DNA from 3 places in the Pseudomonas edsoni genome. Region 3 is predicted to be linked to each of the others. Evidence: predicted binding sites of a transcription regulator. Region 3 holds the regulator's gene; each other region holds the start of a gene.
What was found. Region 3 encodes FliA, which starts transcription of late flagellar genes. Its sites were predicted from a motif close to CTAAAGTTTNNNNNNNNNNNGCCGNTAA; they were not measured.

Region 1: the regulator FliA is predicted to act here: its motif matches at 6,546-6,573, upstream of C4J83_RS00640 (methyl-accepting chemotaxis protein).
Region 2: the regulator FliA is predicted to act here: its motif matches at 8,006-8,033, upstream of C4J83_RS06905 (methyl-accepting chemotaxis protein).

What each region holds. Positions count from the first base shown of each region.
Region 1 is NZ_CP027762.1:125,542-136,211, reverse strand. It holds gene C4J83_RS00655 (diiron oxygenase) at 1-662, shown strand, start outside; gene C4J83_RS00650 (amino acid adenylation domain-containing protein) at 659-4,036, shown strand; gene C4J83_RS00645 (SRPBCC family protein) at 4,054-4,512, shown strand; gene C4J83_RS00640 (methyl-accepting chemotaxis protein) at 4,552-6,432, opposite strand; gene C4J83_RS00635 (sigma-70 family RNA polymerase sigma factor) at 6,712-7,227, shown strand; gene C4J83_RS00630 (FecR domain-containing protein) at 7,233-8,207, shown strand; gene C4J83_RS00625 (TonB-dependent siderophore receptor) at 8,312-10,670, shown strand, end outside.
Region 2 is NZ_CP027762.1:1,519,173-1,529,842, forward strand. It holds gene C4J83_RS06880 (beta-galactosidase) at 1-2,270, shown strand, start outside; gene C4J83_RS06885 (serine hydrolase domain-containing protein) at 2,353-3,498, shown strand; gene C4J83_RS06890 (OmpA family protein) at 3,642-4,802, shown strand; gene pdxH (pyridoxamine 5'-phosphate oxidase) at 4,830-5,477, shown strand; gene C4J83_RS06900 (outer membrane lipoprotein) at 5,744-6,208, shown strand; gene C4J83_RS06905 (methyl-accepting chemotaxis protein) at 6,298-7,920, opposite strand; gene nhaA (Na+/H+ antiporter NhaA) at 8,117-9,292, opposite strand; gene C4J83_RS06915 (PLP-dependent cysteine synthase family protein) at 9,509-10,603, shown strand.
Region 3 is NZ_CP027762.1:4,672,061-4,682,730, reverse strand. It holds gene C4J83_RS21610 (S1 domain-containing protein) at 1-177, shown strand, start outside; gene C4J83_RS21605 (cold-shock protein) at 220-423, shown strand; gene flhA (flagellar biosynthesis protein FlhA) at 826-2,940, shown strand; gene flhF (flagellar biosynthesis GTPase FlhF) at 2,952-4,268, shown strand; gene fleN (flagellar synthesis regulator FleN) at 4,375-5,208, shown strand; gene fliA (RNA polymerase sigma factor FliA) at 5,205-5,945, shown strand; gene C4J83_RS21580 (chemotaxis response regulator CheY) at 6,114-6,488, shown strand; gene C4J83_RS21575 (protein phosphatase CheZ) at 6,507-7,295, shown strand; gene C4J83_RS21570 (chemotaxis protein CheA) at 7,307-9,511, shown strand; gene C4J83_RS21565 (protein-glutamate methylesterase/protein-glutamine glutaminase) at 9,560-10,670, shown strand, end outside.

The DNA of each region.
Region 1 (10,670 bases), 2.0 Mb from region 3:
CCCTCGCCTGTCGCTACGACGCAATGACTGTCGTGGTCGATGAGGATTACCACGCGCTGGTCGCGCTGGATTTCCTGCAACAAACCGTGAACATGACGGGCCTGCAACCGCTCGACTTGCCCGGCCAAATCGAGCTGAGCCATGCCTTGCCCGCCGCGCAGGCATTGGCACCGCCGCACCTGCGTGACGCCGTGGAGTTGATTGGCGTGGCCATCGCCGAGAACACCATCACCCATGACGTCGCGGCGTTTGCCAAGGATGACAGCGTCAAACCGTCCATACGCGGCTTGATGGCCGACCACTTGTTCGATGAAGGTCGCCATGCACAGTTCTGGACCCACCTGGTGCGTATCTACTGGCAGTCGGCAAACCCGGCCGACCGCGACAGCATCGCGGCCACCCTGCCGGCCTTCTTGACGCATTACCTGACCAACGACCTGCAGAAAGCTTTCGATCTGCAGTTGATCGAACACCTGGACGTCAGCGCCGACGTTCGCCGTGCGCTACAAGACGAAGTCGCAGCGCTGCACTTTCCCATCACCCGCCAGCACCCGCTGCTTGGCAATATCATGGGTTTTCTGCACCACAGCGGTGTGCTGAACACCCCGAGCGTCGCCCTGGCCCTGAGCACCTATTTACCCGAATCGGGGAGGCAGCCATGAGGCGCTTGAACATGGGATGGAGCGGCACCAGCAAAGCCTTGGAAGCGATCAGGCAAACGCTGGAGCAAAACGGACACGTCACAGTGACGGAGTCCCTCGACGTCATGATTGAAGACGGCAGCCAACCGCTGCGCGTGCCTGCCGATAATACCCAGCGGATCAGCCTGCGACTGGGCATTGGCCCGGTGTCTGAACATGGGCTTCCTGCGGTGCAATTGCGCTGCTATGACCAAACCCGCCGCGTACTGGCGATATGCGACATCACCGAAGAACCCAGCGGCAACGGCGAGCGATTGCGCCGCCATGCGACGAGTGCGCTGGTGGAATGGGTAGCCTCGCTGGTCAGTCAATTCTCGCGAGACCCTACGTTTTTTTCGGCGACAATCGTCGCTAATGCCTGGCCTGAGCAAGGCCTTCATGGGCTTGAAGGATTGGCGTTCCTGCATCGATTCAACCGTACTTCGCAGCCGGCACTGTTACAGGCTGCACAGGTGCCAATGATCGAGCGGCTACAGGCCAGTCTTCATTCCTTTGCTGAACGACCGGCGCTGAACATCGCGGGCAGCGTGCTGACCTACCGTCAATTACTGCATCGCGCCGTGTCGATCCAGCAAAGCCTGAGTCCCCTGCTGCTGCACGCGCAGACGCCAGCGGTGATCGGCGTGTGCGTGGAAAAATCCGTTGATCTGTATGCCAGCATTCTGGCGGTGCTGGGTTGCGGCGCGGTGTACCTGCCACTGGCACCCGATCATCCGCCGCAACGCCAGCGCGCCATGCTGCAAAGCAGCAACGCCAGGGTGTTGGTGGTAGAGGGTCAGCACCCTTTGCGCGACAATTTCGTTACCCTGAATGTCAGCACTGTCGACCTGACCTGTGCCGACATCACACGCCCGCTGATGCAGCATCGTCCCAGCAGCGAGGCACCCTGCGTGGCGCTTTTCACCTCAGGCACCACCGGCCAACCGAAAGGCGTGTTGCTCAGCCAACGCAACCTTGCGCATTTCACCGCCTGGCTAGGCGCCTGTATGTCGTTGGACGAGCACAGCCGCGTGCTGCAGTTTTCGCCGCTGAGTTTTGACTCATCGCTGATCGACATCTTCCCCGCCCTGATAGCCGGCGCCGAGTTGGTCGTCCCGAGCGAGGGCCAACGGCACGATCCTCAGCAACTGGTCGAGCTGATTCGCCAACAGGGCATCAGCCACGCGTTTCTGCCGCCGGCGCTGCTGAGCATTCTGCCGCTGGATCAGCCCTTGGGTTTGACTCACTTGATGACCGGCGGTGATGCCTGCGAGCCGCATGTGATCGAGTGCCTGGCGAGCCAATGCCACCTGCACAATTTCTACGGCCCTACCGAGACGACGGTACTGGTCACCCACCGAACGTTCCAGCCCGGTGACAGCACACGCAATCTTGGGCGCCCCATTGCCAACAGCCAGGTGCTGATCCTCGACGACGACCTGCACCCGGTGGATGAACAGGTGATGGGCGATCTATATATCGTCGGCCCTGGCCTGGGCCTTGGGTATGTGAGCGCGCCGCAGGGGGTCGACAGCCCGTTTGTTGAGCTGACACAGCCGGACGGCCGATCAGTGAGGGCATACCGCAGTGGCGACCGGGCGAAATGGACGGCCGACGGTATCGAACTGGGCGGTCGGCGGGATGATCAGGTGAAGATCCGCGGCTTTCGGGTCGAGCCCCAGGAGATTGAACAATGCCTGCGCAGCAGTCGGCTGTTTCGCCAAGTGGCTGTGCTGATTGATCCTGACCGCAGGATCCTGAGCTTTGCCGCCCAACCTGAACCAGGCGCCAGCATGGCAGGCCTCAAGCACCATGCGCGGCAATGGCTGGCGACCTACATGCAGCCCGAGGTGTGGACAGAATTACCCACTCTGCCACGCACTCACCACGGCAAGATCGACCGTCAGGCCTTGCTGGCGATACCGAAACACGCCACTCCCCGCAACGACTGCAATGCCGCACAAACGCCTCTGCAAATGCGGCTGGTGGCGCTGTGGAGCGAGTTGTTGGCGGTGCCGGATGGCGACATTTCCATCGACGATGGGTTTTTCAACCTGGGCGGCCATTCCATTCTGCTGTCTACCCTGCTGCTGCGTCTGCGCAAAGCGTTTGGCCGCAGCCTTTCACTGAGCAGTTTCTTTGAAGCCCCGACAATTCGTACGCTCTGCGTACTGATGGAAGACGGGGCACTGCCGCATGCACCGTCAGGCCAGGTGGAAAAGGATGCGTCGCAAACGCTGAATATAGAAACGCTGCATGAGGACCGCGCTGGCGATCCGCGCAAGGTGATTGTCACGGGCGCCAACAGTTTTGTCGGCGTGCACCTGGTCGAAGCCTTGTTGGCTGGCGGTGCCCAGGAGGTGGCATGCCTGGTGCGTGAACAGCCGGGGCAGTCGGCGATGACGCGGTTTACCCAGGCATTGCGCGAGTACCGGCTGCAACATCTGGACCTGAGCCGGGTGCAGGTATACGCCGCCGATATGGGCTTGCCCCGGCTGGGCTTGGCTAGCGATGTTTATGAGCACCTCGCCCGAAACCACGGGGTCTTGGTGCACAACGCCGCGCGGGTCAATCATGTGATGGATTACGCCTCACTGGCCCAGGACAACGTCGAACCGATACGTGAGTGCCTGCGCCTGTGTGAAACCCACTGCAAGAAAGTCTTCAATTTCATCTCGACCCTGTCGGCCTGCAGCAGTGTCGACGCCCAGGGAAACATCCTCGAAACGGCGGCTGCAACCACGTTGCCGCTCTACCTCAAGAATGGCTACAACCTCTCCAAGTGGGTCGCCGAACGCTTGCTGCGGCGTGCAGTCGAGCAAGGCGCATGGGTGAACATCTATCGCCCGGGAAACATCTCTTTCAATAGCCGCAACGGCGTCTGCAAGCCGCACAACAACCGCCTGATGATGATGCTCAAGGGTTCGTTGCAACTGGGCCTGGCGCCCCGCCTGCAGGTGAACTTCGACCTGATGCCGGTGGACTTCTTTGCCCGTTTTGTTGCGTTTCACTGCGGCCGCTTCGTTGCAAGCCGAAACGTATTCAACCTGCACAACCCACAGCCTTTGAGCTGGGATCACTACCTTGATGCATTCAGTCAGGCGGGCCACTGCTTCGAGCGAGTGAGCGTGGCGCAGTGGCAGACCGAGCTGCGAACGGTAGGCCCCGATAACGCGCTGTTTGGCGTGTTGGGCTTCTACCTGGATAACCTCGCAGAAGACATCAGCGACATCACGATGATTTGTCACGAGAACGCACGCCAAGGTGTGGAGGCGATGGGCGAGCAGTACCCGTACAAAGACCCGGCGCTGTTGCGCAGAGGCTGCGACCACCTCAAGGCCATCGGCTTTCTCTGACCGTTCAGGACATTTCCATGAATCTGCTGCAACCCGATACATTAATTCGCAACCCGAACGGCACACCGGTGGTGGCGTCTGTTGACGTCGTGTGCGAGGCCGCTGATCTGTGGCGAGTGGTGGGCAATTTTGCAGGCTTTGATGCCTTCGTTCCGGCTCTCTCGCACATCGAAATGACGGGCACAGGCATAGGCGCCTTGCGCACCAAACATTTCCACGATGGCCATTGCGTCGTAGAGCAACTCAACAGCCGCGACGACGACGCCATGTACATGACCTGGACCACACTCTACAACACCTTGGGCGTCGCCCGGCTGTGGGCTGCCATGCAGGTGGAAGCGCTTGGCACAGGATGTTCGCGGGCAACCTGGACGCTCATGGGTGAGCCAGTCGATACCACCCACGCGGCGTTTGAACAGTTTGTGCAGACCTTCGCCGACACGGCCCTGGAGAATGTACGCCAGATGTTCAGCTGATCAGCAGGAGCGAGACGCCTCGCTCCTGCATGAGCCCGGTCAGATTTTGAAGCTGTCGACCAGTTGCTTCAGGCGGCTCGCTTGCTGAGACAGCGCATCGCAGTCCTTCAGCGTTTCGTTGAGGTTGGCCACACCCTGCTGATTCAGCAGGTTGATCTGGTTGATGTCGACATTGAGGGTTTCAACCACAGCGGTCTGCTCCTCGGTAGCCGCCGCGACCGACTGGTTCATGCCATCGATCTCGACGATTCGCTGCGTCACGCTGACCAGGCGCTCGCCGGCCTGGTTGGCCACTTCAACGCTCTCCTCGCTGGAGGTCTGACTGGCGTTCATGGTGGTCACGGCCTCACGCGAGCCCACTTGCAGCGACGTGATCATCTTATGGATCTCTTCGGCGGACTCCTGGGTACGGTGAGCGAGGTTACGCACTTCATCGGCAACCACGGCAAACCCACGCCCGGCTTCCCCGGCACGCGCGGCCTCGATCGCGGCATTGAGCGCCAACAAGTTGGTTTGCTGGGAGATGCCTTTGATCACATCAAGGATGTGGCCAATGTTGTCGGTGCTGGCGTTCAGGGTTTCGATCTGAGTGCAGGACAGGCTGATCTTCTGCGACAGTTCCGACATCGCCAGGATGGTTTTCTCCACCACCTTGCGCCCGTCGTCTGCTTGTTCACTGGCACCACTGGCGTGCTGCGAAGCATCAGCTGCGTTACGCGCGATTTCCTGGGTAGCGGCACCCAGCTCGTTGATCGCCGCGGCCACGCTGTTGGTGCGCGCGCTTTGCTCGTCCGAGCCGATGATCGAGGCGTTGGACGACGCCATCACGCGTTGGGACAGGTCATGCACTTGACGCGTTGCCGAAGACACCTCGGAAATAGAGGCGTGGATACGCTCGACGAACTGGTTGAAAGCGCTGCCCACCTCGCCAAACTCGTCCTTGCTGGTCACGTCCAGGCGGCGAGTCAAATCGCCCTCACCCTGGGCAATGTCCTGCATGGCCACACCCATGGTGGTCAGCGGGCGCAGCAGTACTTGGATCAACAGGCTCAATAACACGGCAATGGCGACGACGGCAATCAACATGGCGATCAATGCCGAAGTACGGAACTTGCCAAGTGGCGCGTAGGCTTTGTCTTTGTCGATCGACAGACCGATGTACCAATCTGCACCGGGCAAACCGCTGATTGGCGTGAACGAAAGAATGCGGTCCTGGCCATTGAGAACAACGTCCTGGCTGACCTTTTCGATACGCAGGTTGGTACCTGGGTAGATGTCCTTGAGGTTTTTCATCACCTGGTCCTGGTCAGGACTGACGATGACCTGGCCATCGGCGCTGACCAGGAACGCATGGCCGATCCCACCGAAGTCTACCGAGTTGATGATCTTCACCAGGGTTTGCAGGCTCAGGTCACCGCCGACCACACCCAACAGCTCACCGTTCTTTTTGACGGGCAGAGCAATGGTTACGATCTGCCCGCCGACTGCGGCCATGTAAGGCGGAGTCAGCATGGTTTTATCGGCAGCCACTGCCTGCTTGTACCAAGGGCGCTGACGCGGGTCGTAATCGTCAGGCATCTTCGCATCAGGACGCTGGGTGAACACCCCGTTGGTTTGCCCGACGTAGGTGAACTGGAAGTTCGAGGTGAACGCTGGCTGATCAACCAAGCCAGGAAGATCGGCCTGGCTGCCCTGATGGGCAACGTTTTGCGCCAGGCTTTCGAGTACCAGAATGCGGCCACTGAGCCAGTTCTGCACACTGCTGGCCGTGAGTTCGCCTGATTGCTGGATAGACGACTCCAGGTTTTGCTTGATAGTGCTGCGCTGCAGGTAGTCGTTGTAAAGCGTGAATAACGCGAACGCGAGAACCACGACGCCTGATGCGGCCAGCAGAATTTTATGACTGAACTTAAGATTCATTTCATCGACTTCTTTTGCCAAAGGGGGATGAGCGTGCCGAGTGGAACATTCCATGTAACGGGATAGGCGGACTCTGCGACCGCTCTATTTCGGTGCACGCATGGCTCGTCAGGCTTTCGGCCAGGCCAGGATAAATCTTAGAAATTTGTGAGAAGCATCCTGATTTTGAGTAGGAAACCGACCGACGGTAGATCGGTAGGCGTCGGCGTTGCAAAATTTTTCAGCCTCCCAGACAATGCGACTAATTATCATTTGTGACGTTTGGCCGAGCCTGTGTGAATGCCGACTACTGAGTACATCCCTTGTGAACGTGTTGTGCAGACGCTTTACAGCACCCATCACAGCTGGCTCAACCGGTGGCTGCGCAGCCGCCTGGGCAATGCGGCGGATGCAGCGGACCTGGCTCAGGACACGTTCGTGCGCTTGCTGCAAAAAACCGAACGCCTGGAACTCAAAGCCCCTCGTGCCTTTCTGCGAAGCATTGCCAGCGGCCTGGTGATTGATCATTGGCGGCGTGAAGACATCCAGCGCGCCTACCTCGAGTCCATCGCCCATCTCCCTGAGGCGTTGGTCCCCAGCGCAGAAACGCGGATATTGGTGCTGGAACTGCTGGAGGAAATCGCCCGCCTACTGGACGGATTGAAGCCGAAAGTACGTAAGGCGTTTCTACTGGCTCAGTGTGATGGGTTGGCGCACAAGCAGATCGCGCTGCAGATGGGGGTGTCGTTGCGAACAGTGGAGCGGTATGTCGCGCAGGCGCTGTATCACTGTTACGTACTGCGTTATGGGGCGTGACTACGATGGATAATGCCGCGCGCTCCGGACCAGATCCTCAGGTGGTCAAGCAGGCCATCGCTTGGGCACTGCGCCTGCGTAATAACCGGGCCAACGTGCGCTTGCATGCACAATGTGTGCGCTGGCGCGAAGCGCATGACGACCATGAATTGGCCTGGCAGCGGGTACAGGCACTGCAGCAGGAATTGAGCAGTCAGATGGCTGCGATCCCCGGCGCGCGCGTCGCCTTGGAAAACGTTTCGCAAGGCGTGGGCCGGCGGCAGGCACTGAAGATGTTGTCTGGCGTCATGTTGGTGGGCTCCGCAGCCTGGTTAAGCCGCGACCTCACCGGCTGGCAGCGCTGGACGTCCGACCTTGCGACCGCCACCGGTGAACGGCGCAGCGTGCAATTGCCGGATGGCGCTCGTTTGCAACTCAACACCGACAGCGCCGTGGACCTGGACTTCAACGCGCAGCAGCGTCTGATCACCCTGGTTCGCGGGGAAATCCTGGTGACGTGCGGCGCGCCTTCTTCGGCGCCACTGCTGGTTCAAACTCGGCACGGCTTGTTCGAAGGTATCGACGGGCGCTTTGCCGTGCGCCAAGACAGCGATTGCACCCGCTTGAGTGTGGTCAGTGGCAACGTGGCCATTCACTCACCACACTCGGCAGACGGACTGTCGACTCAAGTCCACGCAGGAGAGAGCTACCTCGTACATCACACACATGCCACTCTGGCACCGCCGCTGGATATGGACATGGGCGCCTGGGTCGATGGGCTGATCGTGACACGGAACATGCGCCTGGCTGCCTTCCTGTCGGAGGTGGGGCGCTATCGCCCTGGTTATCTGGGTTGTTCGGCAGAAGCCAGCGACTTGCGGTTGTCAGGGGTTTTTCGGCTGGAGAACACGGATAAATTGTTGGCGATCGTTGCACAGACGCTGCCTGTTGAAGTGCGCTACCGCACGCGTTGGTGGGTAAGCCTGGAACGTTCAGCCTGATTTTTCATGTTTTATATGAAGTTTTTTGGCGGTTTTTTTCCGTGAGACCGGCTTAGACAGTAAGCCCTTCAATCAGCCCTCACCGGCCTCCACGGATCTTGATCATGACAGCGCGTTTTCCCGGCAACTCACCGTGCTCTTCCTACCCCCTTTTGGCTAAATCCATCCGTGCGGCATTGCTGTCAACCGCGATGGGCATGGGCGCGGTTCCCATCGCCGGCATGGCTGCGCAAGCAAACATCGAGCAGGTTAACCAGCGCTACGACCTGCCTGCCGGCGCCCTGGGCGAGGTGCTCAATCAATTCGCCCGTCAGGCAGGCATTACCCTCTCCAGCACGCCTGGGCAAACCCAAGGCCGGCAATCAGCCGGGCTGCATGGCGAGTATTCAGCCGAGCAGGGGTTAAATCATCTGCTCACCGGCTCTGGCTTGCAGGCGGTATCGCAAGAGGGTGTCAGCTTTGTACTGGAGACCCAGACGCAGAGCAGCACCTTGACGCTGCCCACCACGGATATCAAAGGCTTCGCCCTGGGTAATGCCTTAGGCAGCATGGAAGGCTACAACGCGACGCATAGCCAAATCGCAACCAAGACCAGCGCCGCATTGCTGGAGACGTCGCAAACCGTTTCCGTGGTGACGCGCGAGCAGATGGACGACCAAGGCTCCCAAACCGTCGCACAAGCCCTGCGTTACACCCCTGGTGTACTGACCAACCCCTATGGCGCGACCCATCGTTATGACTACGTGGCAATGCGCGGTTTTAATGATGGTTCTGTGGACAACATCTACCTTGATGGTTTGAAGTCCATGGGGGATAGCGGCACCTATAGCACCATGCAGGTTGATCCGTATTTTCTCGAGCGCGTGGACATTCTGAAGGGGCCTTCCTCTGTCCTCTATGGACGCAGCTCGCCCGGCGGCCTGGTCGCGCTGACCAGCAAGAAGCCATTGCTGGAGCCCTACCATCAGGTTCAAGCAACTGCAGGCAGTCACGGTCAGCAGGGCATGGGTTTTGACTTCAGTGGACCCGTGGATGACGACAAGCGCATCGCCTATCGGCTTACCGGTTTAGCGGACAAGTCTGATACGCAGTTCGACCACGCCAAAGAAAAGCGCTTAGCCTTGGCGCCGACACTCAACATCGACTTTACCGAAGACACCTCGCTGACACTCCAGGCGTACCTGCAGCATGATCCTGATGGCGGCTATCACGGCGGTATGCCGGCAGACGGCGCATTGCATCAGCGTAATGGCCAGCGCATCTCCAGCCACTTCTTCGAAGGTGAACCTGGAGTAGATGGCTACAAACGTGATCAGCAGTCGTTCGGTTATCAGTTCGAGCATCGATTCAACGACGTGTTTACTGCGCGACAGAACTTGCGCTATCTCGACTCCAAGGTGCAATTGGATCAGGTGTACGCCTATGGCTGGACCACACCGACCAGTAACGAGTTGAATCGCTATTATTCGGGAGGTGATGAGAAGCTGCATGCGTTCATCATCGACAACATGCTGCAGGCGGAATTTTTTACCGGTACCACTCACCATACCGTGCTGATGGGGGCTGATTATCAGCGACGTAAAACGGTGGTGGACTGGACGAGCGGGTCACTGCAGCCAATCAACGCATTCAACCCGGTCTATGGCAACACTGCTATCAGCAATGCCAGCCTGACCAGCTATCTGCGTCGCCTTGAGCAAACTGGCGTTTATCTACAAGACCTTATCGAGATGGATAAATGGCGGTTCTCTCTAGGGCTGCGTCAGGACTGGGTAGAGACGTCCGACGAGAACCGTATCGCTGAAGCGGGTCGACCGCTGGGCACGGAAATTTCTGACAAACGTACCAAACTGACTGGGCGAGCCGGTGCGCTGTATCTGTTTGATAACGGCTTGGCACCCTATGTCAGCTATTCAGAGTCGTTCAACCCGAACTCCTATTCAGACAACGCCGGCAACCCGCTGGCACCCACCAATGGAACGCAATGGGAAGCGGGCTTGAAGTATCAGCCGCCGGGGACGGATAACCTGTTTACAGCTTCCTGGTTTCGCATTGACCAGGAGAACCTGGCGACAAAGCTTCCTCAAGAAAACTTCTATCGCGCAGTAGGTGCGGTTCGCTCGCAGGGACTGGAGTTGGAAGCACATATGCAACTGACCGATAACCTGAAGATCTTGGGCAGCTATACCTTTACCGATATTAAATATTCAAAATCGATGGTCAGTACGCTGAGCTCAGCCGACAACTTGATTGAGAACAAAGGCAACTCCCCCACGCAGGCACCTCGCCATATGGCATCGGTGTGGGCGGACTACACGTTTGATAGCGGCGCCTTTGACGGCTTGCGACTTGGCGGCGGGGCTCGGTACGTCGGCTACAGCTGGGCAGACGCGGAGAACACAATGAAGGTACCCGCCTACACCTTATTCGACGCATCCTTAGGGTATGACTTGGGCAAGATCG
Region 2 (10,670 bases), 3.2 Mb from region 3:
CCTTGTTGTTTGCCGCGCCCTTGATGGCCGCGCCTGCCGGGCAACAAACGCTGTTCAATTTCGTCCGGCCTGCCGATGTGGTCAAGGTCGCGACCCAGGACGCGAGCCTGCCGCAATACAACGCCGAACAAACCGCTGAGGGCGAGGTGCTGCGCCGCATCACCTTCAACCCGGCGGCCGAACCGAGCCTGGTGCTCAGCCCGCAGACCGGCGTGTGGGACTGGTCGCAGTCCGGCGCCATGAGCCTGCGTATCCAAAGCGCCATGGACTGGGCTCTGACCCTCTACGTCAAGGTGCAGAGCACCGACGGCCAGACGCTGGTCAGCCGCATCGACCTGCCGGCCGGCCCCGCTCAAACCCTGCTGATTCCGCTGCAGGCCAACTCGCCGCTGAGCCAGGGCATGAAGGCCGGCCCGCCGATGCCGATTACCGTGGAAGGCCAGCGTGTGCTGTTGGCCAGCAGCGCCGGGGCAATCGATCGTAGCCAGGTGGCGTCGGTCACTCTGTCGATGATCAAGCCCAACGCAGCCCAAAGCATCCTGCTGGAACGCTTTGGCGTGCAGGACAGCGAGCCGGTGCTGAAGGCCGCCTACAGCGCGCTGGTGGATGCGTATGGTCAGTCCACGCGTGCGCGTTGGCCGGAAAAAGTCAGCAGCGACGAACAACTCAAAGCCGCAGCGGCCAAGGAGCAGCAACAGCTCAAGGGCTGGCTGGCTGAGCGCGACAAGTCTGCCCTGGACCAATATGGCGGCTGGAACAAAGGCCCGGCGTTTGAAGCAAGCGGCTTTTTCCGCACCGAGAAGCGCGACGGGCGCTGGTACCTGGTGACCCCGGAAGGCCATCCGTTCTACTCCCTGGGCGTCAATACGGTTGCGCCGGACGATAATCAAACCTACGTGGCCGGCCGCGAATGGATGTTTGCCGCGCTGCCCAAGTCCGGCGAGCCGTTCGACAAGTATTACGGACGTGCGGATAACCGCGGCGGCAACGGCGCTGACCAGGGCCGGGGCTTCAATGTGGGGCGCTGGTACGACTTCTATGGTGCCAACCTGCAGCGCACCTATGACACGCAAGGTTTCGACCACAAGCGCTGGGTCACCCACACGCTGGACCGCCTGCAAGCCTGGGGTTTCAACACCGTGGGCAACTGGAGCGACGAGGATTTGGCCAGCGCCGACCGCGTGCCCTACACCTTGCCACTGTCGATTGTCGGTGACTACGCCAGCATCAGCACCGGCACGGACTGGTGGGGCGGCATGCCCGACCCGTTCGACCCGCGTTTCGCCATGGCCACCGAGCGCGCCGTGGCGATCGCGGCCCGCGATCACCGCGACGACCCGTGGCTGATCGGCTTTTTTGCCGACAACGAGCTGGCCTGGGCCGGCCCTGGCGATGATCCAAAGTCGCGTTACGCCCTGGCGTACGGGACCTTGCGCATGACCACCGATGTGCCGGCCAAACGTGCGTTCCTCAAGCAACTGCGTGACAAATACCGTAACGAAGAAGGCCTCTCCAAAGCCTGGGGCATTCACCTGTCAGGCTGGGAGCTGATGGAAGACCCGGGCTTCGAGCCGCCGATGCCAAGCCCTGAGCACCCGGAAATCGAAGCCGATTTCAAATACTTCCAGAAGACTTTCGCCGATGCCTATTTCAAGACCATCTCCGATTCGTTGAAGTGGCACGCGCCCAACCAGCTGCTGCTGGGTGGCCGCTACGCCGTCAGCACCCCGGAAGCCGTGGCGTCCTGCGCCCAGTATTGCGATGTGCTGAGCTTCAACATGTACACCCTCAAGCCTCAGGACGGCTACGACTTCGCCGCCCTGCGCGCGTTGGATAAGCCGGTGCTGATCACCGAGTTCAACTTCGGCTCGGCGGATCGCGGTCCGTTCTGGGGCGGCGTGACTCAGCTGGCCAAGGAGGAAGACCGCGGCGTGGCGTACAGCAACTTCCTCAAGCAGGCCATGGCTGAGCCGTCGATCGTCGGCGTGCACTGGTTCCAGTACCTGGATCAACCGGTGACGGGGCGTCTGCTGGACGGCGAAAACGGCCACTTTGGCCTTGTGGGCATCACGGATGTGCCGTTCCAGGGCTTTGTCGACAGCGTGCGCAAAAGCAACCTGGCGGCCGTCGACCAACTGGGCAAGGAAGCCGAAAAAGCCAAGGCTGCCAGCGGGGTGCGTGAGAGTGAAGCCGGCAAGTCGGGGCACGACGGCAGAGGCGCGGGGCAGGGCGCCGGGCATGCTGGCGGTCACTCTGGAAATGGCCATTGATTCATATTTGACGGGTTCACAAAACCGCCAATGACTGGAACAATGTCGGCCACTTATTACGGTGTTTTCCGAGGCGGCTTAGGTGCAGATTCAGGGTCATTACGAGCTCCAGTTCGAAGCGGTACGTGAGGCATTCGCCGCGTTGTTTGATGACCCGCAGGAGCGTGGTGCCGGGCTGTGTATCCAGATCGGCGGCGAAACCGTCGTCGACCTGTGGGCAGGCACCGCCGACAAGGACGGTGCCGAGGCCTGGCACAGCGACACCCTCGTCAACCTGTTTTCCTGCACCAAGACCTTCACCGCCGTGACGGCCCTGCAATTGGTGGCCGAGGGCAAGTTGCAACTCGACGCCCCTGTCGCCAATTACTGGCCCGAGTTTGCCGCGGCCGGTAAGGAAGCCATCACCCTGCGCCAGCTGCTCTGCCACCAGGCCGGGTTGCCGGCGATTCGCGAAATGCTCCCCGCCGAAGCCCTCTATGACTGGCAACTGATGGTCGACACCCTGGCGGCCGAAGCCCCATGGTGGACGCCCGGCCAAGGCCACGGCTACGAGGCCATCACCTATGGGTGGCTGGTCGGTGAATTGTTGCGTCGCGCCGACGGGCGTGGGCCCGGTGAATCAATTGTGGCGCGGGTTGCGCGGCCATTGGGGCTGGACTTTCATGTTGGCCTGGCGGACGAAGAGTTTTACCGTGTTGCGCATATAGCGCGCAGCAAAGGCAATATGGGCGATGAAGCCGCTCAACGATTACTGCAAGTTATGATGCGCGAACCTGCGGCCATGACTACGCGTGCATTTGCCAACCCACCGTCTATTCTGACAAGCACTAATAAGCCTCAATGGCGGCGCATGCAGCAGCCAGCGGCAAATGGTCACGGTAACGCGCGTAGCCTGGCGGGCTTTTATAGCGGATTGTTGGACGGTAGTTTGCTCGAGGCGGACATGCTCGAACAATTGACCCGCGAACACAGTATCGGACCGGATAAAACTTTATTGACCCAAACGCGTTTCGGCTTGGGCTGCATGTTGGATCAACCGCACTTGCCCAATGCGACGTTCGGCCTTGGCCCACGTGCGTTTGGGCATCCGGGGGCGGGTGGTTCGGTTGGTTTTGCCGATCCGGAACATGATGTAGCATTTGGTTTCGTGACTAATACACTGGGGCCTTATGTACTTATGGACCCGCGTGCGCAGAAGTTGGTCGGAATATTGGCCGGTTGTCTGTAAAGAGCTTGCTGTTTCACGTTTTTTTGTTACAAAGGCAACTATAAGAAGGCGCTGAACGAAATTTTGTAACTTCAATGTTCTGTAAGCGTCTGTTTAACGGGTCAACCAGACCCTCCGGTTTTTTCTCATTTTGTGGATATCTCATGTTATCGAACAAGTCCTTGGCACTGGCGCTGTGCCTCACAATTACGGGTTGCGCACAAACTCCACAAAATGATGCCGAGGGTGGGCATTGGTGGTCATTTGGATCAGACAAGGCTGCTACCAAGGACGCAGTAACCAAAACCGACGCCGTGCCGGATGCAAAACCAGCCGCTGGCGCCAAGCCCGCAGCCCCGGTTGCCGCCGCCGCTGCTCCAGCGCCTGCCGCTGCTGCCGCCCCTGCGCCCGTAGCCAAGGCTGAGACCGGCTCCAGCTGGTGGCCGTTCGCCTCTAAAAGCGCCGATGAAAAAGCGGCCGATGCCAAAGCCGATCTGAAAGCCGACCTCAAGGCGGCAGACCCGACGACCCCGGCGGTGGCCAAGACCGACACCGATACCAAATGGTGGTGGCCTTTCGAAAGCAAGCCAAAACCATTGGCCAAGGTCGACGTGACCAACGTGCCGATGCCTGACCCGAAAATCACTCAAGCCTGGCTGGACGACTATGAGCCGCGCCTGCGTGCGGCCATCAAGGACAGCAACCTGCAATTGGAGCGTCGCGAGAACGTATTGGTCGTGATCGCCCCGGTTGATGGCTCTTACAACCCGAAACGCCCGGCGATGCTGCTGCCGGTTACGTTGGGCCCGTTCACTCGCGTGGCCAAGGCGGTTGAAGGCGATCCGAAGACCGCTGTGTTGGTCTTAGGCCACGTCGACACCAATGGTGCCGAGCCAGTGAGCCAGGCATTGACTCGCGAGCGCGCGCAGTCCATCGCTTCGATTTTCAGCCTCAGCGGCTTGAAGCAGGATCGCCTGATGATGCGTGGCATGGGCGACCTTATGCCGCGGGCTGCCAACGATAGCAATCAGGGGCGTGCGCTGAACCGTCGCATGGAAATCATGTTCACTCAGCGTACAACGATGTTGGCGTTGTTGAGCAAGTACAACTCGGGCAAGCCACCGGTTGCGGAAATGGTTGCCGTGCAGACTGCACCCGCTCCCGTACCGGCGCCTGCTGCGAAAAAAGCCGCTCCGGCGAAAAAGGCTCCGGTCAAGAAAGCCGCTGCCAAGCCTGTTGCGAAAAAAGCTGCTGCCAAGCCGGCCGCGAAAAAAGCCGCACCCAAGGCCGACGCCCCAGCGACAAACGACCAGGCGAAAAACTGATCTGTTGAACCAGAAGGATAAAGCCGCATGACCCAGGCATTGGCCGATATGCGCCGTGACTACACACGGGACGGTTTGAGCGAGGCCCAGGCCCCGGGCGAGCCGTTTGCATTGTTCCACCAGTGGTTTGCCGATGCGGTGAAAACCGAGCAGCCACCGGTGGAAGCCAATGCCATGACTCTGGCCACGGTCGACCAGGACGGTCGTCCGCACTGTCGTATCCTGTTGCTCAAAGGCCTGGATACACAGGGTTTTACCTTCTTCACCAATTATCAGAGTGCCAAGGGCGAACAGCTTGCGGCACAGCCATTTGCAGCCATGACCTTCTTCTGGCCCACCCTGGAGCGCCAGGTGCGTATCGAAGGGCGGGTGGTCAAGGTCACGCCTGAAGAGTCGGATGCTTACTTTCAGGTCCGCCCATTGGGAAGCCGTCTTGGGGCCTGGGCGTCGCCGCAGAGCCGGGTTATCCGTGATCGCGAAGAGCTGCAAGATTTGCTCAAGGCCACCGAGCAGCGTTTCAGCGACATCCAACCCGATTGCCCTGAGCATTGGGGCGGGTATCGCCTGCTGCCCGAGCGCATCGAGTTCTGGCAGGGTCGCGCCAGTCGCCTGCATGATCGCCTCAACTACCGCCTGCAAGCCGGCGAGTGGACTCGTGAGCGCCTGGCGCCCTGAGTTTCACCTTTCGTCACCTCGTTCGAATGTTGCCCGCCACGGCGAAGTCTTTATCCATATGTCTTCGGCGTGTGCTGCTGCGCGACTACAATAATGATGAACGCGTTCATGACATTCTTCGGAACAGTTGAGTGCAACCGTTCGTCTATTTTTCTGGTGCTAGCAGTCTGTACTAAGGCTGAATGAAAGCAATTTTCTGCGGTGCTCGCCGTGACAGGCGCCAAGCCGCAGCGTCTAATGAATACCTGTCCTTTGGAGTTGATGCTATGCGTAAGTCCGTTTTACTAGTTGCCTGCTTTACCACCCTGTCGTTGCTGTTGGGTGGCTGCGCCTCGAGTCTGACCGGCGACTCGTACTCTCGTGACGAGGCGCGTCGTGTACAGACCGTTCGCATGGGCACCATTGAATCCCTGCGTCCAGTGAAAATCGAAGGCACCAAGACCCCAATTGGCGGCGCCGCTGGCGCAGTCATCGGCGGTGTTGGCGGCAGCGCCATCGGCGGCGGCCGTGGCAGCATTGTGACCGCCGTGATCGGCGCCGTAGCCGGCGGCCTGCTGGGCTCGGCCACTGAAGAAGGCTTGACCCGCACCCAAGGCGTGGAAATCACCGTTCGCGAAGACGACGGCAGCATGCGTGCCTACGTACAAGCCGTGCAGGAAAATGAAATCTTCCGCATCGGCGACCGTGTACGCATCATGACCGTTGACGGTACCAGCCGCGTTACTCGTTAAACGCCGGTCCTTGCAATAAAAAACCCCAACCGAGTGATCGGTTGGGGTTTTTTATTGCAGGCGCGGTGTGCCGCGCACGCTGCGTGACCTCAAACCTGGAAGTGCTTGACCGTCGTGTTCAACTCATGGGCCAGGCTGGCGAGGGACTGCGAGGCTGCAGTCGTTTGGGTCGAGCCCTCTGCCGACTGAATCGACAGCTGCTGAATGTTCAGCAAATTGCGATCGACTGCTCGAGCAACGTCGGCTTGTTCCGCCGCCGCCGTGGTGATCACCAGATTGCGGTCATTGATTTCATCGTTGGCGGCCAGAATGTCTGCCAGCGCTTGTTGCGCCAGCTCGGCCAGCCCCAAGGTTTGCTGAGTCATGGCGCTGCTGTCGAGCATGGTGTTGACGGTGCTGGCCGTGTTGGCCTGAATGCTGCCGATCATCTGCTCGATTTCCTGGGTCGATTGGGCGGTGCGATGGGCCAGTGCACGAACCTCGTCGGCGACCACGGCGAAACCACGTCCGGCCTCACCGGCACGCGCGGCTTCGATGGCCGCGTTAAGCGCCAGCAGGTTGGTTTGCTCGGCAATGGTGCGGATCACATCGAGCACTTTGCCGATGCCTTTGGCCTGCTCGGCGAGGCCGCCCACTTGCCCTGAGCTGACCTCGACCCCACGGGTCAGCGCCTGGATCGAATTCAGTGCCTCTACCATGCGCTGTTGGCCCTTCAGCGCAATGCTGCGTGATTCCTGGGACAGGTCGGAGGTTGATGCCGCGTTTCGCGCGACCTCCTCAATCGCGGTGGTCATCTGAGTGACGGCCGTGGCTGCCTGCTCGATTTCGCCATGTTGCTGTTGCAGGTCGCGGCTGCCCTCGGCGGTGACGGCATTCAACTCTTCGGCCGCAGCGGCCAGCTGGCTGGATGAGCCGGTGATTTGCCGCAGAGTCTGCACCAGGTTGTTACGCATGGTTTCCTGTGCCCGGAGCAAGCGCGTGGCTTCGTCATTGCCTGTAGGGTTTATGGGCTGGGTGAGGTCGCCCTTGGCGATGGTTTCGGCCACCTGCACCGCTTCAATGATGGGGCCGGTAATGCTGCGGGTCAGCAACCAGGCCACCAGCACTGTGCCGGCACTGACCAGCAAAATGACGATTGTGATGCCGCTCACGGCATGCTGGTAAGCGCCTGCGGAGGTTTGGCCGGCCTGTTCGGCGCCTTTGTTGGCGAGGTCGATCAACTGGTCGAAGTTCTTGGTCATCTGCTCGTAGCTTTCTCGAATGCTGTTGAGAAAGTCGCGGGCGCCGGCTTTGTCGCCCGAGCGCGAGCGCTTGAGCATTTCGGTATGGTTCTTCGCGTAGGCATCCAGGCTCTGGTTGAACACATCCAGGCGCGATTTTTCCTCGGGTGTGCGTAGCAGCGCGGCATATTGGGCCAGCTGTTCCTTGACGCTTTTCAGGCGGCCGGCGGATTTGTCTTCATAGGTCTGCATGTCCGCATCGCTTGACGACAGGATGTGCGCCATTTCGCCCAAGCGAAAACGGTCGAGCGACGCGTTGGCCAGGGCCAGAATCCTGACACGCTGCATCCAGTTGTTCTGAATGTCGGCCGCCTGGGACTGGACTTCGCCAATCTGTTTGAGGGCGAACAGACCGAGAAACACACTCAGCGACGCAATGGCCGCGAAGCCGATGAAGGCTCTGGCAGCGATTCTTATATTTCTCAGGAACATGGGATTTTCGCTCGGGCTGAATACGCGTTGGAGAGCTGTGTCGGGCGGGTGTCCCTGGCAGGGACAGTGGTAGCGCCACAATCACTAGTCGGCGGCGCGCGCAAAGTCTTTAGGCGTTTGAGGTAAGTGTCATCTTCAGAAAAAGAAAAACCCCAATCGGGCTCACCGATTGGGGTTTTGGGTGCTTTCGCAACCCTCAGGCTTTCTTGCGACTCGCCATCGCGGTCACGGCATAACCCATACACGCGGCCAGGATCGACCCGGTCAGAATACCCATTCGATCCTCCCCGGCGAATTCGCTGGCACCCGGCACAAACGCCAGTGAGCCGACAAACAGGCTCATTGTAAAGCCGATACCGCACAGGATCGCCACCCCGAACACCTGGCCCCAGTTCGCGCCGCTGGGCAGCGCGGCAAGGCCGGTCTTGATGGCGAGCCAGGTGAGGCCGAACACGCCGATGGTCTTGCCGATCAACAGGCCGGCGGCGATGCCCATGGGCACATGGTGAGTGAAGCTTTCCAGGCTCACGCCGGCCAGGGAAACGCCCGCGTTGGCGAAGGCAAACAGCGGCAGGATGGCGTAGGCCACCCACGGATGCAGGGCGTGTTCCAACGTCCTCAGGGGCGAGGGCTCGGCATTTTTGGTGCGCAGCGGGATGCAGAAGGCCAGGGTCACGCCGGCCAGCGTGGCATGCACGCCACTCTTGAGCACACACACCCACAGGATCAGACCGATGATCAGGTAGGGCCCGAGTTTGATCACGCCCAGGCGGTTCATCGCGATCAAGGCAATCAGGCACGCCCCTGCACCGGCCAGAGCAGCACCGGACAGGTCCGCGGAGTAGAACACGGCGATGACGATGATTGCGCCGAGGTCATCAATGATCGCCAGGGTCATCAGGAACAGTTTCAGCGATACCGGCACGCGCTTGCCCAACAGGGCCAGCACGCCCAGTGCAAAAGCGATATCGGTGGCCATGGGGATTGCCCAGCCGGAGAGTGCAGCGGGGTAGTCCTTGTTGATCGCCCAGTAGATCAGCGCCGGCACCACCATGCCGCCAATGGCTGCGGCCCCCGGCAGTACCACTTGCGAGGGTTTGGACAGGTGGCCGTCGAGCAGCTCGCGCTTCACCTCCAGGCCGATCAGCAGGAAGAACAAGGCCATCAGGCCATCGTTGATCCACAGCAGGGCAGGCTTGGCGATTTTCAGCGCGCCAATCTGTGCCACCACCGGTACATCGAGAAACGCGTTGTAGAGGTGTGACAACGGTGAATTGTTGATGATCAGCGCCAAGGCGGCAGCGGCGATCAACAACAGACCGCTGGCGGCTTCCAGCTGGAAGAAACGGGTGAAAGTGCTACGCAGAGGCAAGGGATGCTCTCCAATCCAGGTTCAATAGGTGGGTACCCTAACCCGTACCGTTAGTTGTTAAAACAAAAGTTATATTCTTATTTGTTATAAGGGACGGGCAGAGTCGGCGTTGCGCCAGAGCCTAGCAATTGTGTGTCTATTTGAGTCGCCACTGTATCTGTGTGCAGTGTAGGAAACTCCCTAAAATTGGCGCTGAAATCTTTAGAGACGCACCTTATGAGTGACCACCGTACCTGGGCCCGCGAAGCCATTCGCATCATTGAAGCGGACTTCCAGCGTAGCGCCGACACGCACCTGATCCCTTTGCCGTTGCCGGGGTTGCCGGGTATCGAGTTGTACTTCAAGGACGAGTCCAGCCACCCCACCGGCAGCCTGAAGCATCGGCTGGCCCGTTCACTGTTTCTGTACGCGCTGTGTAATGGCTGGCTCAAGCCGGGCGCGCCGGTGATTGAGGCCTCCAGTGGGTCGACGGCAATTTCGGAAGCGTATTTCGCGCGGCTGCTTGGCCTGCCGTTCATTGCGGTGATGCCAGCCACCACGTCTCAGGAGAAAATCGCCCAGATCGCCTTCTACGGCGGCAAGAGCCATCTGGTGAAGGATCCGACGCAGATTTACGCCGAGTCCGAGCGGTTGGCGCAGGAAAGTGGCGGTCACTTCATGGACCAATTCACCTATGCCGAGCGCGCGACGGACTGGCGGGCGAACAACAATATCGCCGAGTCGATCTTCCAACAGATGCGGTTTGAGCATTACCCCGAGCCGAGCTGGTTGATTTCCAGCCCTGGCACCGGCGGCACCACCGCGACGCTGGGGCGTTACGTGCGCTATCGCCAGCATTGCACCCGCGTGCTGTGTGCCGACGCCGAACGCTCGGTGTTCTTTGACTATTACCAGACGGGCGACGCCAGCTTGCGCCTGGATTGCGGTTCGCGGATCGAAGGGATCGGCCGGCCACGCGTCGAGGCGTCGTTTTTGCCCAAGGTAATTGATGCGATGGTCAAGGTACCGGATGCGCTGTCACTGGCGGCCATGCATTACTTGGCCGAGCGTCTTGGGCGGCGGGTCGGTGGTTCCAGCGGGACCAACCTGATCGGTGCCTTGGTGGCGGCGCAGCAGATGCAAGCGGCGGGGGAGTCTGGGTCGATCGTGGCAATTTTGTGTGACGGGGGCGAGCGGTATGCCACGACTTACTACGATCAGGCGTGGCTCGCCGGGCAAGGGTATGAGTTGAGCGGGCTGATTGCCGCCGTTGCGGCCAGTGTTGAACGGGGTGAGCCGTTGCCGGAGACAATCCTGCGCGCAAACATCTGAAAACCGGCAAAAACCAATGTGGGGGCGGGCTTGCCTACGATGCCGGTGTTTCAGTCGATAAGTTCGG
Region 3 (10,670 bases):
AAATCCTATAGCCGGAAAACCGGGGAAGGCTTGATTGCACTGGATGGCGGCGATGAGCCGGTGCACGTGGATCTCAAGAGTTCGTGCGGGGTTTGGTTGAGAAAGGGCCTGCGGGTGCAATTTGCGAGGATCCATCGGCCCAAGGGCGTCTTCGCGGCGCATATCAAGATTATCTAGCGACCCGTGCGGGTCATGGAACCCGATCCAAGGAGAGCGGCAATGGCAACAGGCACAGTGAAGTGGTTTAACGCGGAGAAGGGGTTTGGTTTCATTACTCAGGATGGGGGCGGGTCTGACGTGTTCGTTCACTTTTCGGCCATCGTCAGTGAAGGGTTCAAGACGCTTGAAGAAGGTAAAAAAGTAAAGTTCGACGTCGCTCAGGGGGCGAAAGGGCCGCAGGCTGAGCACGTTGAAATCCTTTAGGCACAGGTTTTGGGTGCTGATGCTGTCGGCGAGGGTGAAGAATACGGTGGGGGAGCGGTGTACGAAGACTAGAAAGCGAGTCTCCTAGGGACAACCTCAAAACCGTCTCGGAAATTCCCTCGATAGCTGCAGATGTACACAGATCCAAATGTGGGAGCGGGCTTGCTCGCGAAAGCGGTGTGTCATTCAGCAATGTTCAAGCTGAACCACCGCCTTCGCGAGCAAGCCCGCTCCCACATTTCTGAATCGATTGACACCCGGTAGGCGCGGTCGCTTGTTCGGTCATCTGAGCCTCAAAGCAAAAGTTGGAAGGCTTCTTGCAATACCGCCTTCAGGACGCGCTTCAGCGTCAAAACTTTGCTTCAAGGAACACGAGGAATACCGGTGGTAGATCGCTCTCAAATGCTCAACACGGCCCGTGGCACCCTGACTGATCTGTCGCGGGGCAACCTGGGTGTGCCGTTGTTGTTGCTGGTGATGCTGGCAATGATGATGTTGCCGATGCCGCCGTTCCTGCTCGACGTGTTTTTCACCTTCAACATTGCCCTGTCCGTCGTCGTGCTGCTGGTCTGCGTGTACGCCCTGCGGCCGCTGGATTTCGCGGTATTCCCCACCATCCTGCTGATTGCGACCCTGCTGCGCCTGGCGCTGAACGTGGCGTCCACGCGGGTGGTGATGCTCCACGGCCAGGACGGCCATGCCGCCGCCGGTAAGGTGATCCAGGCGTTCGGTGAAGTGGTGATCGGCGGTAACTACGTGGTCGGTATCGTGGTGTTCGCGATCCTGATGATCATCAACTTCGTGGTGGTGACCAAGGGTGCCGGGCGGATTTCCGAGGTGAGCGCGCGCTTTACCCTCGACGCGATGCCCGGCAAACAAATGGCGATCGACGCCGACCTCAACGCCGGCCTGATCGACCAGGGCCAGGCCAAGGCCCGTCGTCTGGAAGTGGCGCAGGAAGCCGAGTTCTACGGTTCCATGGACGGCGCGAGCAAATTCGTGCGCGGTGACGCCATCGCCGGCCTGTTGATTCTGTTCATCAACCTGATCGGCGGCATGGCCGTCGGTATCTTCCAGCACGGCATGACCTTCGGCGATGCGGGCAAGGTGTACGCCTTGCTGACCATCGGTGACGGTTTAGTGGCGCAATTGCCATCACTGTTGTTATCCACAGCCGCCGCGATCATGGTGACCCGTGCTTCGGGCTCCGAAGACATGGGCAAACAGATCAGCCGCCAGATGTTTGCCTCGCCCAAGGCGCTGGCCGTGGCCGCCGGCATCATGGCGATCATGGGTATCGTGCCGGGCATGCCGCATATCTCGTTCCTGAGCATGGCGGCCATGGCCGCTGGCGGCGCGTACCTGTTCTGGCGCAAGCAAAACCTGGTCAAGGTGCAGGCCCAGCAGGAAATCGCCCGTCAGCAGGACCTGCTGCCGTCGCCGGCCCGCGCCCAGGAAACCAAGGAGCTGGGCTGGGATGACGTGACCCCGATCGACATGATCGGCCTGGAAGTCGGCTACCGCCTGATTCCGCTGGTGGACCGCAACCAGGGCGGCCAATTGCTGGCGCGGATCAAGGGCGTGCGCAAGAAGCTGTCGCAGGACCTGGGCTTCCTGATGCCCACCGTACACATCCGCGACAACCTCGACCTGGCGCCCAGCGCTTACCGCCTGACCCTGATGGGCGTGATCCTCGCCGAAGCAGAGATTTACCCCGACCGCGAACTGGCGATCAACCCCGGCCAGGTGTTCGGCACGCTCAACGGCATCACCGCCAAAGATCCGGCTTTTGGCCTGGAAGCGGTGTGGATCGAAGTCAGCCAGCGCAGCCAGGCGCAATCGCTGGGTTACACCGTGGTAGACGCCAGCACGGTGGTCGCCACGCACCTCAATCAGATTCTGTACAAGCACTCCCACGAGTTGATCGGCCACGAGGAAGTCCAGCAATTGATGGGTTTGCTGGCCAAAGCCTCGCCAAAGCTGGCCGAAGAACTGGTGCCGGGCGTGCTCTCGCTGTCGCAATTGCTCAAGGTGTTGCAGGCCTTGCTCGCTGAACAGGTGCCGGTACGCGACATTCGCAGCATCGCCGAGGCCATCGCGAACAACGCCTCCAAGAGTCAAGATACCGCCGCGTTGGTGGCGGCGGTGCGGGTCGGATTGTCCCGTGCAATCGTGCAAAGCATTGTAGGGATTGAGTCTGAGCTGCCTGTGATCACCTTGGAGCCAAGGTTGGAACAAATATTGCTCAATAGTATTCAGAAGGCAGGACAAGGCCAGGAAGAGGGCGTTCTGCTGGAGCCAAGCATGGCGGAAAAACTGCAGCGTTCATTGATTGAAGCCGCGCAGCGCCAGGAAATGGCGGGTCACCCGGTGATTCTGCTGGTGGCGGGCCCGGTCCGCGCGATGTTGTCGCGGTTTGGACGTCTGGCAGTGCCGAATTTGCACGTTTTGGCTTATCAGGAAATTCCTGACAACAAGCAAGTGACTATTGTCGCGACAGTAGGGCCCAACGGCTGAGGTAGTGGGTTATGCAAGTTAAGCGTTTTTTCGCCGCCGATATGCGTCAGGCCATGAAACTGGTACGTGATGAGCTGGGCGCCGATGCCGCGATTATCGGAAACCGTCGTATTGCCGGCGGTGTCGAGCTGACGGCTGCCCTGGATTACACCCCCTCGGCGCTGGCGCCGCGTGTGCCGAACATGGAGCTCGAAGACGAGCTGCGCAAGACGGCCTCGCGGATTGTCTCGGCCCAGGCTGAATTGAGCATGCGTGGCGACAGCGATGCCAGCACCAACCGCCAGTTGTTCGCCGGCCTGCCGCTGACCGCTGCCGAGCCGCTGGTTGAACCGACCTTCAAAGAACCGCCACGTCCTGCAGCGCCGGCCCCGGCTGCCGCAGTCGACCAGCGCGTGTTCGACTCGATGCGCTTTGAACTCAACGGCCTGCGTGAGCTGCTCGAAGTGCAGCTGGGCTCGCTGGCGTGGAACCAGTTGCAAGGCAGCAAGCCGCAACAAGCCAACCTGTGGCGTCGCCTGCAACGCATTGGTCTGTCTGGCCCGTTGTCCCGCGACCTGCTGGCGCTGACCGCCGAAGTTGAAGAACCACGCCAGGCCTGGCGCATGTTGCTGGCGCACCTGGCACGCATGATCGTCACCCCGGAAATCGAACCCCTGGAAGAGGGCGGTGTGATTGCCATGGTCGGCCCGGCCGGCATGGGCAAGACCACCACCCTGGCCAAGCTGGCAGCGCGTTATGTGCTCAAGTACGGCGCGCAGAATATCGCGCTGGTGAGCATGGACAGCTACCGCATTGGCGCCCAGGAGCAGCTCAAGACCCTGGGCCGCATCCTCAATGTGACAGTGACCCACGTTGACCCGGGCCAGTCGCTGGCCAATGCCCTCGATCCGCTGCTGCGCAAGCGCGTGGTGCTGATCGACACCGCCGGCCTGCAAGCCAGTGACCCGGCGCTGCGCATGCAGCTCGAAAGCCTGGCCGGGCGCGGCATCAAGTCAAAAAATTACCTGGTGCTTGCAACCACCAGCCAGAAACAGGTTCTTACCGCTGCATATCACAGCTACAAGCGTTGCGGCCTGGCCGGTTGCATCCTCACCAAGCTCGATGAAACCGCGAGCCTGGGTGAAGTGCTGAGCCTGGCCATCAGTCATGAATTACCGGTCGCCTACCTGACCGACGGGCCGCGGATCCCGGATGATCTCCATCTGCCGCGCCGTCATCAGTTGGTCAGCCGTGCTGTCAGCGTGCAAATGCAAGAAGAGCCTAGCGAGGAAGCGATGGCCGATATGTTCGCCGACCTTTACCACAACCCCGCCAAACGGGTCGGTTAAGGCCAGGATGAACACCATGAAATGTATCTACATCGATGGTCTGCAAGCGATTCACGCGGCCAAGCCATGTAGCCTGCGTCTAAGCAAGACAAGGTAAAGAAATAAAATGGGCAGCATGCATCCCGTACAGGTGATCGCGGTGACCGGCGGCAAAGGTGGCGTCGGGAAAACTAACGTGTCAGTGAATTTGTCCCTGGCCCTGGCAGAGCTTGGCCGTCGCGTCATGCTGCTGGATGCTGACCTGGGCCTGGCGAACGTCGACGTTCTGCTGGGGCTGACACCCAAACACACCCTTGCCGATGTGATCGAGGGCCGCTGCGAGCTGCGCGATGTGCTGCTGCAAGGCCCCGGTGGCATTCGCATCGTGCCGGCCGCCTCGGGCACCCAGAGCATGGTGCACCTGAGCCCGGCGCAGCACGCCGGCCTGATCCAGGCGTTCAGCGATATCGGCGATAACCTCGACGTGCTGGTGATCGACACCGCCGCCGGCATCGGCGAGTCCGTGGTCAGCTTCGTGCGCGCCGCCCAGGAAGTGCTGCTGGTGGTCTGCGACGAACCCACCTCGATCACCGACGCCTATGCGCTGATCAAACTGCTTAACCGTGACTACGGCATGAACCGCTTCCGCGTGCTGGCCAACATGGCCCAAAGCCCGCAGGAAGGGCGCAACCTGTTCGCCAAGTTGACCAAGGTCACGGATCGCTTCCTGGATGTCGCCTTACAATATGTAGGCGCAGTTCCCTATGACGAGTGTGTACGCAAGGCTGTGCAAAAGCAGCGTGCGGTCTACGAAGCGTTCCCTCGTTCGAAGTGCGCACTGGCGTTCAAGGCTATTGCCCAGAAGGTCGATACTTGGCCGTTGCCCGCCAACCCTCGGGGGCATCTGGAGTTTTTCGTCGAGCGATTGGTGCATCAGACGAGCGCAGGACCGGTGCTATGACATCCAGCGGCTACAACCTTTACAAAAAGTCGGCACGTGACAGCCAGGGCGAATTGATCGAGCGCTATGCGCCCCTGGTCAAGCGCATTGCCTATCACTTGCTGGCACGCCTGCCGGCCAGCGTGCAGGTCGAAGACCTGATCCAGGCCGGCATGATCGGTCTGCTCGAAGTGTCGACCAAATACGACGCGAGCAAAGGCGCGAGTTTCGAGACGTATGCGGGTATCCGTATCCGTGGCGCGATGCTCGATGAAGTGCGTAAAGGGGATTGGGCGCCGCGTTCGGTACACCGCAATACGCGCATGGTCAGTGACGCAATTCGCGCAATTGAAGCAAAAACCGGTCGTGACGCTAAAGATCATGAAGTTGCGGCCGAACTCCAATTGAGTCTCGACGATTACTACGGGATTTTGAACGATACCTTGGGCAGCCGCCTGTTCAGTTTCGACGACCTGTTGCAGGACGGCGAACACGAAGGGCTGCACGAGGACGGCGCGAGTGCTCATCTCGAACCGTCACGCGACCTGGAGGACGAACGTTTCCAGGGTGCGCTGGCGGAAGCGATTGCCAATTTGCCGGAGCGTGAGCGACTGGTGTTGGCGCTGTACTACGACGAAGAGCTGAACCTCAAGGAAATCGGTGAGGTCCTGGGGGTCAGCGAATCGCGTGTCAGCCAGTTGCACAGCCAGTGCGCAGCCCGCTTGCGGGGGCGATTGGGAGAGTGGCGCGCGCGCTGACAGGCAGTGTGGGGACACTGCAGACGCTACCGCGAAGGCTTCATGCCTTCGCGGGTTCGTACCGTGGTGCCCTGGGCAGTCCTTTTTGTGTAGCGCCTGTTGATTGAAATGGCGCGTCCAGGTGCTGGGCGCGTTTAAGACTGCTTGGAGGTCGAATTGGACAAGAACATGAAAATCCTCATCGTTGATGACTTCTCAACGATGCGGCGGATCATAAAAAACCTGTTGCGTGACCTTGGGTTCACCAACACGGTCGAGGCGGATGACGGCATTACGGCGATTCCGATCCTCAACAGCGGGAGCATCGACTTTCTGGTAACCGACTGGAACATGCCGGGCATGACCGGTATCGACTTGCTGCGTCACGTGCGCGCCGATGAAAAACTGCGCAGCCTGCCTGTGTTGATGGTGACCGCCGAAGCCAAGCGTGAGCAGATCATCGAAGCCGCCCAAGCCGGGGTAAACGGCTACGTGGTCAAGCCATTCACTGCACTGGCCTTGAAAGAGAAGATCGAAAAAATCTTCGAACGCATCGGTCATTGATGCTGCCACGGGGGAGCTATGGAGCATAAAGAAACGTCACAGGGCGACTTTGAGTCGACCCTGAAAAAGCATGCTCACCAGTTGGTCGAAAGCCTTGAAAAAGGCCAGTTCGGCGACGCGGTGCAGTTAATCCATGAGCTTAACCAGACCCGTGACCGCGGCCTGTACCAGGAAGTGGGCAAGCTCACACGCGAGCTGCACAGTGCGATCGTCAATTTTCAGATTGACCCGCACATGCCCCAGGCCGAAGAAATTTCGCAAATCACCGATGCCACCGAACGCCTGTCCTATGTGGTCAGGCTGACTGAGGCGGCGGCCAACCGCACCATGGACCTGGTGGAAAACGCCACGCCGCTGGTCAATGGCATGGCCACCGAAGCTCAGGCGCTCAGCGTTGACTGGGGCCGCTTCATGCGTCGTGAAGTGGGGGCTGAAGAGTTTCGTGAGTTGGCGCGTCGGGTTGACGCTTTTCTGTCACGCAGCGAGCAGGAAAACCGCACGGTTTCCAGCAACCTCAATGACATTCTGCTGGCCCAGGATTACCAGGACCTCACCGGTCAGGTGATCAAGCGCGTGACCCAATTGGTCACCGAAGTGGAAAGCAACCTGCTCAAACTGGTGCTCATGGCCGGCCAGGTAGACCGTTTTGCCGGCATCGAACATGACCGCGAAGCGATCCTCTCGGAAAAAGATCCACAAAAACATCTCGCCAAGGGTGAAGGTCCGCAGATTCATGCCGATAAACGTGAAGACGTTATGTCAGGTCAGGATGACGTAGATGACCTGTTATCCAGTTTAGGCTTCTAAGGAGCACCCACATGAGCTTCGGCGCCGATGAAGAAATCCTTCAGGATTTCCTTGTAGAGGCCGGCGAAATTTTAGAGCAACTGTCCGAGCAACTGGTCGAGCTGGAAAGCCGACCGGATGATGCGAACCTGCTCAATGCAATTTTTCGCGGTTTTCACACTGTAAAAGGGGGCGCCGGCTTCCTCCAGCTCCATGAGCTGGTGGAGTGCTGTCACATCGCCGAGAACGTGTTCGACATCCTGCGCAAGGGTGAGCGGCACGTCGACTCGGAACTGATGGACGTGATTCTCGAAGCACTGGATGCGGTCAACGGCATGTTCAGCGAAGTGCGCGAACGTGCACCGATCACTGCGGCCACGCCGGAACTGCTGGCGGCCCTGGCACGCCTGGCAGAACCGGCCACGTCGGCGGCACCTGTGGCAGCGGCGCCTGAGCCGGCTGTCGAGGCTGAGCCGGATGTGACCGACAGCGAGTTCGAGCAGTTGCTCAACTCCCTCAGTGCGGTGAAGGCCGAAGCTGAAGCACCGCAAGCGCCCATTGCGCCTGCGGCGCCGACCAGCGAAGACATTACCGACGCCGAGTTCGAGTCCCTGCTTGACCAGTTGCATGGCAAGGGCCAGTTTGCCGCCGACGCCGTGGCACCTGCCGCTGCGCCGCAGGCACCAGCGGCGTCTGCCAACACCGACATTACCGACGACGAATTCGAAGCGTTGCTCGACCAGTTGCATGGCAAGGGCACCTTTGCGGCCGAAGCCTTGCCGGAAGTCGCGGCCACCGCCGCCGCACCTGCTGCCACGGCAGCACCGGCTGGCGACGGGCTGATCTCCGATCACGAATTCGAAGCCTTGCTGGATGAATTGCACGGCAAAGGCAAGTTCACCGAAGTGGCCCCGGCCGCCGCGGCGACTGCCACCCCGGTAGCCGCGAAACCTGCCCCAGCCAAAGCCGCCGCACCGGCCGCCGCCAAACCCGCTCCGGCCCCCGCAGCCGCCCCGGCGCCTGCACGGGCTGCCGCGGCGCCAGTGGCCGAGAAGCCTGCCAGTGAAGCCGAAACCACCGTACGGGTTGATACCGCACGCCTGGACGACATCATGAACATGGTCGGCGAACTGGTGCTGGTGCGTAACCGTCTGGTGCGCCTGGGCCTGAACAGCGGCGATGAAGCCATGCAAAAGGCCGTGTCGAACCTCGACGTGGTCACCGCTGACTTGCAGACCGCCGTGATGAAAACGCGGATGCAGCCGATCAAGAAAGTCTTCGGCCGCTTCCCACGCCTGGTTCGCGACCTGGCTCGTCAGCTCAAGAAAGAAATCAACCTGGAACTGGTGGGTGAAGAAACCGACCTCGACAAAAACCTGGTCGAGGCCCTGGCCGACCCGCTGGTCCACTTGGTGCGCAACGCCGTCGACCACGGCGTCGAAACGCCGGAAGAGCGCGAAGCCGCGGGCAAGTCCCGCAATGGCAAGGTGATTCTGGCGGCCGAGCAAGAAGGCGACCATATCCTGCTGTCGATCACCGATGACGGCAAAGGCATGGACCCGACGATTCTGCGCAATATCGCGGTCAAGCGTGGCGTGATGGACAAGGACGCCGCCGACCGCCTGACCGACACCGAGTGCTACAACCTGATCTTCGCCCCGGGCTTCTCGACCAAGACCGAGATTTCCGACGTGTCCGGCCGTGGCGTGGGCATGGACGTGGTGAAGACCAAGATCAGCCAGCTCAATGGTTCGATCAATATCTACTCGACCAAGGGCCAAGGCTCGAAGATCGTCATCAAGGTGCCGTTGACCCTGGCGATCATGCCAACCCTGATGGTGATGCTGGGCAACCAGGCGTTCGCCTTCCCGCTGGTCAACGTCAACGAGATCTTCCACCTCGACCTGTCGCGCACCAACGTGGTGGACGGCCAGGAAGTGGTGATCGTGCGCGACAAGGCATTGCCCCTGTTCTACCTCAAGCGCTGGCTGGTGGCTTCGGCCAAGCATGAAGAGCAGCGCGAAGGCCATGTGGTGATCTTGTCCGTGGGCACCCAGCGCATCGGCTTTGTTGTCGATCAACTGGTTGGCCAGGAAGAAGTGGTCATCAAGCCTTTGGGCAAAATGCTGCAGGGAACCCCGGGCATGTCGGGTGCGACCATCACCGGTGACGGTCGGATCGCGCTGATTCTCGATGTTCCGAGCATGCTCAAGCGTTACGCCGCACGGCGTATTTGATTCTGGTGGGGCAGGGCGGTAATGCCCGCCCCGCCTAACGGAGTGTTTATGGCAGTCAAGGTCCTGGTGGTGGACGATTCGGGTTTCTTCCGCCGCCGCGTCTCGGAAATTCTTTCCGCCGATCCAACGATTCAGGTGGTCGGCACGGCCACCAACGGCAAAGAAGCGATTGATCAAGCCATTGCGTTGAAGCCGGACGTGATCACCATGGACTACGAGATGCCGATGATGGATGGCATCACGGCTGTTCGGCACATCATGCAGCGCTGCCCGACTCCGGTGTTGATGTTCTCCTCGCTGACGCACGAAGGCGCCCGGGTCACCCTGGATGCGCTGGACGCGGGTGCCGTGGACTTCCTGCCGAAGAATTTCGAAGACATCTCGCGCAACCCCGAGAAGGTCAAGCAGATGCTGTGCGAGAAGGTGCACAGCATTTCGCGCAGTAACCGTCGCAGCTTGTTCAGTGCGCCGGCGCCGGCGCCGGTGGCAGCGCCTGCTGCGCCGACGTCGTCATTCGCGCGCCCGGCCCCTGCGCCCGTGGCACGCCCTGCGGCGCCGCCGGTGCGCGCCGCTGCACCGAGCGCGCATTCGCCTGCGCCCAAGCGCAAAGCCTACAAGCTTGTCGCTATCGGCACCTCTACCGGCGGCCCGGTGGCCTTGCAGCGGGTCTTGACCCAACTGCCGGCCAACTTCCCTGCGCCGATCGTGCTGATCCAGCACATGCCCGCGGCTTTTACCAAAGCGTTCGCCGAGCGCCTGGACAAGCTGTGCCGCATCAGCGTCAAGGAAGCCGAGGATGGCGACATCCTGCGTCCTGGCCTGGCGCTGCTGGCCCCGGGTGGCAAGCAGATGATGGTCGATGGCCGTGGCGCGATCAAAATCCTGCCGGGGGACGAGCGCCTCAACTACAAGCCGTGCGTGGACATCACCTTCGGCTCGGCGGCCAAGTCCTACGGCGACAAAGTTCTGGCGGTGGTGCTCACCGGCATGGGCGCCGACGGCCGTGAAGGCGCACGCCTGCTCAAGCAGGGCGGCAGCGCCATTTGGGCCCAGGACGAAGCCAGTTGCGTGATTTATGGCATGCCCATGGCCATCGTCAAGGCTGACCTGGCCGACGCCGTTTACAGCCTGGACGACATCGGCAAGCATCTGGTGGAGG